3 regions of the Paenochrobactrum glaciei genome follow, and region 1 is predicted to be linked to each of the others. Evidence: riboswitches for the same ligand, from Rfam matches in the RefSeq annotation. Region 1 holds a riboswitch; each other region holds the start of a gene.
The links. Region 1 has a riboswitch for cobalamin ahead of ABDZ76_RS13385 (TonB-dependent receptor plug domain-containing protein). Riboswitches for the same ligand answer to the same signal wherever they lie in the genome.
Positions count from the first base shown of each region.

Region 2: another riboswitch for cobalamin. It lies ahead of ABDZ76_RS14015 (LysR family transcriptional regulator); the one in region 1 lies ahead of ABDZ76_RS13385 (TonB-dependent receptor plug domain-containing protein).
Region 3: another riboswitch for cobalamin. It lies ahead of ABDZ76_RS14955 ((2Fe-2S) ferredoxin domain-containing protein); the one in region 1 lies ahead of ABDZ76_RS13385 (TonB-dependent receptor plug domain-containing protein).

Region 1 covers NZ_BAAADE010000006.1:31,124-35,418, reverse strand. Annotated here, with positions in the region: gene ABDZ76_RS13395 (amidase) at 1-181, opposite strand, end outside; gene ABDZ76_RS13390 (MFS transporter) at 193-1,830, opposite strand; cobalamin riboswitch at 1,994-2,241, shown strand; gene ABDZ76_RS13385 (TonB-dependent receptor plug domain-containing protein) at 2,391-4,289, shown strand.
Region 2 covers NZ_BAAADE010000007.1:50,214-54,508, reverse strand. Annotated here, with positions in the region: gene ABDZ76_RS14025 (M20 metallopeptidase family protein) at 1-124, shown strand, start outside; gene ABDZ76_RS14020 (AbgT family transporter) at 202-1,692, shown strand; gene ABDZ76_RS14015 (LysR family transcriptional regulator) at 1,773-2,660, opposite strand; cobalamin riboswitch at 2,763-2,954, opposite strand; gene ABDZ76_RS14010 (DUF1852 domain-containing protein) at 3,193-4,176, shown strand; gene ABDZ76_RS14005 (methionine synthase) at 4,204-4,295, shown strand, end outside.
Region 3 covers NZ_BAAADE010000009.1:18,238-22,532, forward strand. Annotated here, with positions in the region: gene repB (plasmid partitioning protein RepB) at 1-72, opposite strand, end outside; gene repA (plasmid partitioning protein RepA) at 69-1,250, opposite strand; cobalamin riboswitch at 1,527-1,719, shown strand; gene ABDZ76_RS14955 ((2Fe-2S) ferredoxin domain-containing protein) at 1,816-2,613, shown strand; gene ABDZ76_RS14960 (ABC transporter substrate-binding protein) at 2,656-4,146, shown strand; gene ABDZ76_RS14965 (ABC transporter permease) at 4,156-4,295, shown strand, end outside.

The sequences.
Region 1 (4,295 bases):
TGATGGAGATGATACGCCCGTCCAATGGGCTTAAACGCTCACCTTTATGGTGGCGGGCATCCGCTGCATGTGCGGCTTCTAATGCGCTGTCTCCATAGATGCGGCTAAAGACGCGTTCGCTATCGCGTCTTTGTGCAAGCCTGTGCAAGATTGCTGCTGTTTTGTCGGAAGCGCTTTTCATATCTTTCATGGCTAAACAATCGCGTGATCATCCGTATGCGGCTTTAGCGGCATATCATCATGGGGCGTGACTGTTTGGCGCTCGATCATACGATGCACAACCGGAGGCTTTTCTCCGCGATGCAGGGCTTTCAAACGTTCCCAAATTTCAGCATCCGCTTGTGTGCGGCGTTGGTTATGGCGCACATATTCCACCCATGTCGGCACATGGTAGCTTTCAGTCCATGTTTCCGGGTGTTCCAAATCGCGTAACAAGGCCCATTGCTGGGCACCATCGCGAATACGCACACGGCGTCTGTCGGCCATCAGACTTAAAAACTGGGTGACGTCGTCCTGATCGATTTTATAGTCGATCATAATCATAATCGGGCCGCTACGGGAACGGATGTCGAGTTTGAGTTCCGGCTCGTTGAAACGGTTGAGCGGATCAAGATTGAGAGCATCAAATTCCGGCAGTTTGAACATCAGGCCAACCGCAGCACCACCAATAAGCACAATGCCTGCGATAATGAGCGACAGGTCAACACCGTGAGATTCAGCGATAGAACCCCATATCCAGCTGCCTGTTGCCATGCCGCCGAATGTTGCGGTTTGATAAAGTGCCAAGGCACGGCCAACCACCCAGCGCGGGGTTGAAAGCTGCACAGTGACATTGAACAGCGACAGGGCAAGAACCCATGAAACACCGGCAGGCAAAAGCAGTAACCAGCTCAGCCAAAATTGGGTGCTGAGGCCTAAGCAAATGCAGCTTCCGGCAAACATTAAAAATGCTAGACGCACGATCCATTCATTGCTCATCACTTCGCGCAGGCGTGCGCTGAGCATCGCTCCACCAATTGCACCAAGGCCGAAAGCACCAAGCATCATGCCATAGGTAAATGCGTTACCGGCAACTAAGTCACGCGCGACAATCGGCAAAAGCGCCAGAATGGCAATGCCGGAAAGACCGAATAAAAAGCCGCGAAACATAACCTTTAAAAGATTTGGCGACATTGAAACATAACGAAGACCCGCGGCAATGGCACGGCCAAAGGATTCTCGCGGCAAGGTGTTTTGCGATTTTGGCGGCTGCCAACGCCATAGAGCAAGCAGCAAAGCAATATAGCTGAAAGCATTGATGATGAAGGCCATCGCCGCACCGGCAGCAGCAACAATTAAACCGCCAATGGCCGGGCCAACACTACGCATCAGGTTGAAACCCATACTGTTAAGCGCAACGGCGGCGGGCAAATCTTCGCGCGGAACAATATCGCCCATGGATGCCTGCCATGAAGGGTTATGCAGTGCGCCGCCACAACCGATCAGAAAGGTAAAGCTTAACAACAGCCATGGGGTCAGAAGATTAAAATAAGCAAAAACCGCGAGTGCTAAAGACACCATTAGCATCAAAGATTGCGCGGTAAGCATAATGCGGCGGCGGTCGTAATTATCGGCCAGCGCACCAGCTGCAAGAGAAAACACCATAACAGGCAAAGTGGTGGAAGCTTGAACCAAAGCAACCATATCTTGGGAGGTTGCGATGGTTGTCATCATCCAACCGGCACCCACCGCCTGAATAAGCCCGCCAAGATTGGAAACCAGCGTCGCAGACCAAAGGGCCCGGAAGGTTTTGTGCTGGAACGGAGCAAGGGGCGAAGCTCTTTGCGGCACGGCTGGTGCCTCCTCTTTCATGCGCGTTTTTACTAGGAATAGGTGAGTTTGCCACAGGCGGCAAGGCGCTTAAGACAATATGTGCGAAGACTGTTTTAAAAGGCACGCAACATGGTTTATTTTTAGTTAATTATGGGTGTTGTATTTATGCGCTATGCTTGCTACGTCCGAAGATGGAACAGGTTCTGCTTATAAAAAGCAGATGAAAAGGGAACACGGTGCGGATTCTCAATCTTGTGATTTGAAGAATCTTATTCCGTGGCTGCCCCCGCAACTGTAACCGGCGAGTGATCTTTCCTGAAATGCTAGAATTTTGGCATTTCAAACCACTGATGACGTTGAGCCATTGGGAAGGTGAAAGAGGCGCGAAGACCCGGAAGTCAGGAGACCTGCCTTTTCCGGTCACCCATGCACGGATACGGGGTGTGTCCATGCGCGGTCGTCCGTGGCGGTGACATTGAACAAATGTTGCCGTGCGTCCGGATGAAATTTTCCTGACAACCGGTTGGTTATTTCGAAAGGTCGGTTCGGCTTTTCACAAGCGTTGTTGGGGAACGTACATGTTTAGAAAAGTTGTTTTGCTCAGTGGTGTTGCTGTGAGCGCATTGGCTGTGTTTTCTGTGAGCGCTCAGGCACAAGGGACACTGAATGAAAATGGCGAGATTGTTTTAAAAACCATTACGGTGACAACGCCTTTGCGTCGTGCCAGTGCTTTGGAGCGCTCTACTTCCTCCGTAACGGTCATTGGCGAAAAAGACATTGAACAATCGGCAGCGCCCGATCTGCAATCATTGCTGAAAACCTATACTGGTGTGACCATGACCGCCAATGGCGGGCAAGGGGCAACTTCGGGTGTGTCTTTGCGCGGGTTTTCATCCAGCCAGACCCTTGTGCTGGTCAATGGTGTGCGTATGAGTTCGGCCACATCCGGTACACCAAATCTTTCCAGTATTCCATTGGCATCAATTGAGCGGATTGAAATCGCCAAAGGCGGGCATTCGGCACAATATGGTGCGGATGCGATGGGCGGTATTATTAATATCATCACCAAACAGGGTGGTGCATGTGAAAATGGCAAATCCTATTGCGGGTCATGGACAACGGGCGTGACTCATCCTTGGGGCGGCTTTGCTTCCGGAAATATTTCCGGCAAAGCGGAAAACGGCATTGAATATGGTTTGGGTGCCAGTATTCTTGGTACGCAAGGCTATGATTTTACTACAGCGCCAACAGAAAACGATCGTGACGGTTTTCTACAAGGAAGCGTCAATCTGTCTTTGGCCAAAGATGTCGAGTGGGGACGGGTTTATCTTGACGGGCTTTATACCCGTGGTCGCAATCATTATGATGGCTACAATACAACAGCGCCCGACTCTGCCGACACGCATAATTTCTCTGGCCGCTTTGGGACACGTATCGATCATAGCGATGATTGGTTCTCGACCATTGAGCTGACGAGCTCATTGGATAAAGCAAAACAATTCCGCGCTTCAGTCGATGGCGATACGTTTAAAACACAACGTTATGGTATTTTTGCTTCCACGCAAAAGGCATTCAATACCGATAAAACCCAGCAAATTATTGTTGCTGGTGGTGAGTTCTATCGTGAAAAAATTAATGGCAGCTCGGTTAGTGGTGATGCCTATGATGAAGCGCACCGCAATTTGAGCGCTCTTTTCGCTCAATATTCGATTGATTATGCTGGATTGTTGATTGATGCAGGTCTGCGTTATGACCACAATCAGCAATTTGGTGATAAGGTTACTTATAATATTGGTGCGAGTTATGAAGTCGTGCAGGATCTTATCTTGCGCAGCTCTTATGCGACGGGTTTCCGCGCTCCTACCTTTAATGATCTCTATTACCCATATTCCGGTAATCCTGATCTCAAGGCAGAAAAATCCGGTTCGTTTGAAATTGGTTTGAACTGGCAGGCCAGTCAGCAAACAAGCTTTGATTTAGCACTTTATCAAAATGATGTTAAAGATCAGATTGCATGGGCTCCAGATCCGGTTACGAATGTATGGCATCCGTTTAATATTCAAAAGGCGCGCATTCGTGGTGTAGAAGCAACTGTCGCGCATCAGTTTAATGATGAATGGGCTGTGAAAGCCAGTATAGATCTGCGGGATCCGATCAACAGAAGTGATGCAAATTACGGTAATTATCTGCCCAACCGTGACCGGTTTAAAGCTACAGGTGAGATTAGCTATCGCCCAGATGAGAAACTTGATCTGACTGCGCGCGTTCTTTACGGCTCGTCACGTTATTCAGATGAAGCGAATAAAAATAAACTTGATAGTTATATTACGGCGGATTTTGTTGCGCTCTATGCTTTTGATCAGCAGTCACAGATCAAGTTCTCTGTAGAGAATATCTTTGACAAACAATATGAAACAGCAAAAGGCTATCGTATGCCAGGCCGAACCATGAGCCTGGGCTTTACCCGTTCGTTTTAATTGATC
Region 2 (4,295 bases), on a different contig from region 1:
CTTTGTCGGTAATGGTGAGGATAGTGCCTATTTGCATCATCCGCTTTACAATTTCCGCGATGAAATTTTACCTGTGGCAGCCGGCATGTTTGTTGGTATTGCTCATAAAACGCTTACCCAATAACATTATTTATAATTCTAACAGAATGATGCGGGACGCTCGTTGGAGTGAAGGCGGCATTAATTCGGGAGAAATTGCGAATGCAGAAGTTTTTTAACTCGATAGAACGAGCCGGCAACAAACTGCCGCATCCGTTCATATTGTTTTTATGGCTATGTTTGATTGTTGCTGTTTTCTCATGGATTCTGGCAAGTTTTGGCGGCACCGGTGTTAATCCAAAAACCGGTGCCGAAGTTGCTGTTAAAAGCTTGATTTCGGGTGAGGGTGCAGTTTTCGCTCTGACATCTATTGCGACAAACTTTATTAATTTCCCGCCATTAGGCATTATTCTGGTGATTATGCTGGCGATTGGCATCGCTGATAAAACCGGCTTAATTGCTGCTTTTATGCAGGTCAGCGTTATTAAAGCGCCACGTTATCTGACCACATTTATGATCTTCTTTGTCGGTATGTGCAGTCATGTTGCATCCGATGCCGCTTATATTATCCTTATCCCGCTTTCTGCCATTATCTTTCAGGCAATGGGACGTAATCCGCTGGTGGGCGCGGTTACCGGCTATGTGGCCGTTGGTGCGGGTTATGATGCGAGTATTCTCATTACACCGACTGATATTATTTTGTCGGGTATTACAACGAGTGCAGCGCATACGGTTGATGCTCAGGCCTATATTTCTCCGCTTGATAATTACTATTTCATTGCGGCTTCTGCATTGCTGATGTCTTTCGTTGGTGCGTTTATTATTGAGCGCATTGTTGAGCCAATGGTTGGCAAATATACCGGCGATGTTGAGTTGAAACTGACAGAACCGGATGCATTGGAAGTAAAAGGCTTGAAGCGTGCCGGCTGGGCAACTCTGATTATGATTGCGCTGGTCGTTGCGGCCGTTTGGCCTGCCAGCTCACCATTGCGAAATGAAGAAGGCGGATTGGTTCCATCACCTTTGCTTAATAGTGCGGTTGCGCTCTTTGGTATTTATTTCGTGGTGATCGGCTGTATTTTTGGCACCACAACCGGCAAGATTAAAACAGCACGTGATGCCGTTGGCTATATGAGTGAATCCGTCAAGGAATTGGCGCCGACATTGGTGCTGTTCTTTGCGATCTCGCAGTTTTTGGCATGGTTCAAATGGACAAACCTTGGCGAGTGGATTGCCATTGGTGGTTCACATTTGCTGGATAGCAGTGGTTTTGGGGGCACTCCGCTTTTGGTGGCTTTTGTTGGTCTTGCAGCGGTGATGAATGTGTTCATCACATCCGGTTCGGCACAGTGGTCGCTGATGGCACCAATTTTTGTGCCGATGTTGATGCTGATTGGTTTTGAGCCGGCACTGGTGCAGGCAGCATTTAGAATTGCGGATTCTGCCACCAATATTATTTCGCCGATGAGCCCGTATTTTGCCGTTTGTTTGGCTTATTTGCAGCGCTACCAGAAAGATGCAGGTATTGGAACTTTGGCCTCAATGACGATACCTGTCGCAATGGGCTTCCTGATTGTGTGGACATTGTTCCTTATTTTCTGGATGACAATGGGCTGGCCAATCGCACCTGGTGTTGGTCTATTCATGAACTAAAATTGAATGAATACATTGCGCCCTGCAATTCTTGATATGGATTGCAGGGCGTCTTGTTTCAAAACATGTACATTTTTGAATTATGCTTTTATCTCACGTGAGGTTGCAAGAAATCCGGCGATGAAATCGACGGTTTCGTCGCCGCTTCTAAGCCCAAGGTGAATGCTCTTGTGGATGCCGGCATTACCAATTCTGACAGGGCGAACCCCTAATGTTTCTGCTTGCTGGCACACCAGCCAGCTTGGGATAGCACTGACGCCACGCCCTGCTGCAACAAGTTGCAACATCATTTCTGTTGTCTCAACACTGCGATGATGCCGCGGACGGCAATTCGCGGGCACAAGAAACTGTGTAAATACATCGAGCCGCTCAGGAGGCACCGGATAGGTGAAAAGGGTCTCTTCCAAAAGGTCAGCAGGCTCGGCATAATTTTCATGCGCAAGCGGATGATTAACCGGAACGGCCAATACAAGCTCGTAATCAAAAACTGGAATATAATGAATGCCTTGCGCCTCAATCGGATCTGGCGTGATCAGAATATCAATTTCATAGCTCGTTAATGCGGCAACGCCGCCAGAGGTAAATGAAGTAGTGAGCGCCAGATCAACATCAGGCCACTCGACCAGATAGGGTTTTGTAACGCTCATCAGCCATTGATGGCATGGGTGACATTCCATGCCGATTTTAAGCGAACCGCGTTTACCATAACGGTAATCCGACAAAACATCTTCGGCTCTCTCGATCTGTGGCAGTACGCGTTGGGCAAGCGTTACGAGATAGTGTCCTGCCTCGGTGAGGCGAAGATTGCGGCCATCCTTTTCCCACATCGCAACGCCGTAACGTTCTTCGAGTTTACGGATTGTGTGGCTTAGTGCGGATTGCGTGACGTTGAGCCGCTCTGCTGCGGCAGTGAGACTGCCCAAGCGATCAACTTCTCGCAGGATCGATAAATGTTGCCTGTCCAGCATGGTGATAGCCGCCCTTTTATAAATGACAGGGCAGTGAAATGACGCAATAACATCCGCACGGAAGCCCGAGCGCAAAAGCGGCACTCCGGGACACCCCGCCCGTGAACTCTATTTGTCGTGGCAGGTCTCCTGGCTCGCGGATAAACGCTTTTGCCCGTCTTCCCGAGATGAACTCAGTGACATTTATGGGCATTTGCTGGCCGCTTACAGTTGCGGGGGCAGCTTCGGCATAAAACCGAATTCCCTCTTAGCTCCGGACTTGTCATCCATAGAACCCCGACAAATGAGCAATGCCCTATGTAACCATGCGGGTCAAGTTGTTCTGCGCTGAGACTTTTCAGCGAACCCCATTCAAAGCATGAGCACACCTCATACTTTGATGAGATCAAATCATTTTTATTCATCGGATGGCTCAGGCATAACCCGTTGGCCGCCCTTGATGTTGAGCGGCAGGAAAGATTGCTGAGAGAGAAAACCCTCAAGACGCAAGCAATTAAATTGGTTTATCTCAGGAATTAGGATGCCGGACGCGATGACAAAAAAATTCAACTTTATAATTAAAACTATTTCTTTTGATGAAGATTATCATCCTTCGGATAGTACACGTATTACCACGAATTTTGCCAATCTGGCGCGAGGTAATAATCGTCAAGAAAATTTACGCAATGCATTACGGATGATTGATAATCGCTTCAACGCTTTGGCACATTGGGATAACCCGAATGGCGATCGTTATGCGGTGGAAATTGAGATCGTTACGGTTGAAATGAGCGTTGATGCCGACAGCAATGAAGATGCTTTTCCGCTGATTGAAATTTTGAAAACCAATATTGTTGACCGCGCAAGCGGTGAACGTATTGAAGGCATTGTCGGCAATAATTTTTCTTCTTATGTGCGCGACTATGATTTTAGCATTGTTTTGCCTGAATATAATCGTGATCAGCCAACATTTAGCCTGCCGGAAAATTTTGGCGAGTTACATGGTAAGCTATTCAAATGCTTTGTTAATTCGAGCGTCTATAAAGAGAACTTTACAAAAGCACCGATCATTTGCTTAAGCGCTTCAAGCAGCAAAACATATCATCGCACAGGCAATTATCATCCGGTTTTGGGCTTTGAATATCTCCAAAACGAGTTTTCGTCGACTGATCAGTATTTTGAAAAGATGGGCTTGCAGGTGCGCTATTTCATGCCGCCGAACAGTGCTGCACCTTTGGCTTTTTACTTCAGCGGCGATTTGCTGACCGATTACACTAATCTTGAACTGATCAGCACGATCAGCACGATGGAAACTTTCCAGAAGATTTATCGCCCTGAAATTTACAATGCCAATTCGCAGGCAGGCGCTCGTTATCAGCCGAGCTTGAAACATGCGGATTACTCATTGACACAAATCGTCTATGACCGTGAAGAGCGCAGCCGGATGGCGACCAAGCAAGGAAAGTTTGCTGAAGAGCACTTCATTAAACCATACAAGGCCATTCTTGAAGAATGGTCTGCCAATTACGCGCATTGAGAAATTAAAATCACAAGGTTGCCTATTATGAAAACACTCTTGCCCACCTCAACCGCCGGCAGCTTGCCAAAACCATCATGGCTTGCAGAGCCGGAAAAACTTTGGTCGCCGTGGAAACT
Region 3 (4,295 bases), on a different contig from region 1:
TTCGGTTGTCGCTTCTTCATCCAATTTGCCGAGAACGGCAGCAAACATGCCTCTTGAATCTTTACGGCTCATAATTCACGTCCCCATGCAGTTACAATGAGGTTTTCAATTTCTGCATTTGCAGCATTGATGGATTCAATTGCGCGGTCATAGGTTTTAGGTGCAGAGAAACGCGCGCGCTGCACTTCATAAAGGCTTTGCTTCCAAGTAAGAGCATCAGAAACAGCAGTTGATTTGGAAACGGCATTAAGCAGCAAATCTTCACCAAAGACCTGACGCATCAAAGCCTGCATATTGGCTTGCGGATGATCATTGGCTTCAAATTTGGTAATCAGGAATTTAGCAAAGTCCCATTGTGCCCCTGCCCCGGCTTCATCAAGGATTTGCATGTAAGATGCAGCAAGCTCCAAAAACTTGGCGGTGGAATCCACATCCAGCATTTGCGCCGGCACCGGAATGAGAACGCCGGTTGCAGCCGTCAGCGATGAAAGCGTGAGGAAGTTGAGTGATGGCGCACAGTCCAGCAGGATAACATCATAATCATCGGCCACTTGTTCAAGCGCTTGCGAAACACGCAGCAAGAAACCGGTGCCACCGCTTTTACGCATTTCAAGCGCTACGGAGGTTTCAAACTCGGTCAGTTCCAAACCGGCACAGATAACATCAAAACCGGCAATATGGGTTTTGCGTACAATCTGCTGTGTTGGGATCGGATCATCAAAGCGGATGGAGGAATAGAGCGTATCCCCGTCGCGATAATCAAAATCAGGCAAAGCACCATGCAGCGAGGTTAAAGATGCCTGCGGATCCATATCAACGGCCAGCACACGATAGCCGCGCAAAGCCAACCAATGACCTAAATGAATGGTGGTGGATGTTTTGGACGAGCCGCCCTTAAAGTTGGTGACGGCAATGATCTGGCATTCCTCGCCTTCAACGCGGCGCGGATTAATCCATTTTTTGCGGCCGTTTTCGGCCAGATACATCCGCAGCTCCAACACTTGTTCCAGTGTATAAAGACGGCGACCATTGGCCAGTGTTTCCGGTTCAGGCCCCTGCCCTTTTAACGAGACCTGACGAATGTAAGCTTCGGTCACGCCCAATAAGCCTGCGACCTCAGTGGAGGTGAATTTGCGCATGGTGCGGAAAGCATCCGGCGGATATTGTGCAAGGGATAAATTATTCAGCGCCTTGTCGAGCTTGCTCGAAAAGGTGTTCATAAAATGCAAACTGCTTAAATGACGAGACAACCGATTTCTCCTTAAACCGTATATTGCTCTAGACCACATATGGTTAACAAGCAGTTAACGACCTTCAAAATACGCAAACTTTCCGAAATACGACAATTTAGCGTAGCTTCAATATGTCCGATTCTGTAGTTAAGTGCAAATGCCCATTTTTACACGAGTTCCCAGCTGGGAACTTTTAAAATTGACGCTTCAATTCGTATCTCAGTGCTTGATAGTTCCCTGTTGGGAACAGTTTGGAAAGTGCCTCAATCCCGCTTGACTTATCAACGCCTCACTATAGTTTTGCACCGTCATGGTCTTCCGGTTGACGCCGGAAGCTTAAGAGGGAATCCGGTGCAAGACCGGAGCTGACCCGCAACTGTGAACGGCGAGCTGAAAGCTAATATGTCACTGACAGGAAACTGTCGGGAAGGCGGCTTGAAAGCACTGACCCGTGAGCCAGGAGACCTGCCCTGACGCGATGAATTCTGTGGTCGGGGTGTGCCGCAAGAATGCGCCAATGGGTGTTATTAAACCATATGCGCATTTTCTTTCCGCCTCATTTGGATTTGAGGTGGAGGTCAATATGGATCAGTTTGGAGCTTTAGAAGATCAAGTGCCTGTGGCAGCAGCCACACGAGAGGCTGTGATCTTGCTTGCTAAATCTGCCTTTGCCGCAGCGCCTCATCAGGATATGCAAAAGCTTGCCGAGCTTGCAGCCGTGCAATATCCGCAGGCTCACATTATCTATGCCTTTAGTGAGCAAGGGCGCCCGTCTTTCAAACAGGCTTTGCTGGAACTTACAGAGCAGTCATTTGATCAGATTTTGGTGCTGCCGCTTGTCTTGCCGATGGAGCCGAGCTTTCAGCTATGGATCACTAAAGCGCTGCGCCGCTGGCAGCAGGAAAGTGACAAATCATGGCCGGAAATTAAGCTGGGCGCGACGCTTGATAAAAGCCCGCATTGGGCGGAGCTTCTCAAAAACCTGTTGCAGCAGACAGTACAATCCATTCCCCTCCCCCCGCTGGAAAAACCGTTTAATGAAGGTTCGCTGATACCGGCGCAAAAATATCGCATGTTGGTGTGTGAAGGTCGTGCCTGTCAGGCGGCAGGGGCTGATGCGATTTGGTGCCACTTGCGCAATGAGCAGGAGCGGCAAAAATTACGCATCGTCGGAGACGGTATGATGAGTGCGCAAACCAGCTGTCTGGGCCCGTGCAATCTGGCGCCGGTCGTGCAGGTTTTTCCTGATGGGACTTGGTATGGCGGTGTCACTGAAAAAGCGATTGATCGCATCATCACTGAGCATCTGCTGGGTGGTCAGCCGGTGGAAGATTATGCCTATAGCGCTAGCGGTAAAAAGCAGCGCTTGCGCAAAGTTTAAAATTTCTAAGTGTCTTATGTCGCATCCTCAACGGAGATTATCATGCGTCCAATTTTAAAGAAATGGCTGGCTTCCCTCATTGTTGTATCGGGATTGGTGGGTGTTGCCTCAATTGCGCACAGCGCTGAAATTTTGCGCATCGGGCAAAGCTTTATGACCAATGGACTTGATCCGGCGAAAGGCTCTAACGGCTGGGCGCTGGCAAGTCATGGTGTTGGTGAAAATCTGTACACGGTTAATCAGGCTGGTGAACTGGTGCCGGAACTGGCGCAGACGGCCGAGCGCATTGATGATCTTAACTGGAAAATCACGCTCAAAAAAGATCGCTCATTTTCAGATGGTACGCCCGTGACGGCGAAAGCGATTGCTTCCGGTTTTGATAATACATTTGCACTCAATAAAGCGGCGCACGCAACCGGTGGTCTGATTAAGTTTGAAACGCCGGATGATTTGACACTGATGGTCAACACCGAAAAACCGGTGGCACTCATTCAGGCGCTTTTTGCCGAATGGCCGCTCATTGTTTATAAGCTTAACGACAAGGGCGAGGCGGTCTATACAGGTCCATATGCGATCAGCGCTTTTAAGGCTGATACATCGCTTGAACTGATTGCCAATCCGCATTTTGAAGGTGCAGAAAAACGCTCACCTGTTCATTTGCAAAAATTCGGCGACAGTCAAAGTCTGGCATTGGCGTTTGAATCCGGCGAGCTGGATCTGGCCTTTGGCCTGCCATCCGAAACTCTGCCGCGTTTGAAAAACAATTCTGATCTGGTGTTAAAATCTTTTGATGTCGGCTATCAGTATTTTGCTTTCCTCAATACAAGCCGCCCTGCCCTGCAAGATGTGCAGGTGCGCCGCGCCATTGATCTGGCACTTGACCGCACACAACTTATTCAGTCGATCAATGCCGGCAATATTGCCACTGGCGCTTATGCCGCTTATTTCCCGTTTGCGATGAAAGAGCCGCGTGTCACAGACTTAGCCGAGGCTGAGAAAATTCTCGATAATGCCGGTTGGGTGAAGAACGCGTCTGGTATTCGTGAAAAAGACGGCAAGCCATTGTCCTTGCTGGTTGCTACCTACTCGCAGCGTGCCGATTTTGTGACCATGATTCCGGTGATGAAATCAGCGCTGATGGCGATGGGTGCGCAGGTAGAAACAAAAATCGTTGAAAATGGTAATGAATATGGTGCTGAAGGCGATTTTGATGTCTTCTTATGGGCACAGCATACCGCACCAACAGGTGATCCGGCTTTCTTCCTCAATTCGATGTTGCGCACTGGTGCATCGCTTAATTTCAGTCGTTATGCAAGTAGCGCGTTTGACACGATCATTGATGGTTTTGCCAGTGAAACCGATATGGCAAAACGTGTAGACATTGCACGTCTGGCGCAGGAAAAACTGTTTGAAGATGTTCCGGCCTCCTTCCTTGTTTCTCCGGTTTGGACGGTTGGCCTTTCCAAGCGGTTGGAAAATTACCAGCCATGGGGCTCGGATTATCATGTGCTGCGCGCGGATATGGGCGAGTAAAATAGCATTATGATGCAGGCAATCATTCAACGTGTGACGCGCAGCGCTTTGAGCCTTTTGCTCATATCGCTATTGGCATTTTGCATTATAGCTTCAATGCCTGCCGATCCGGTGATGATTGCCATTCGTGCATGGAATCTTGCTGCCAC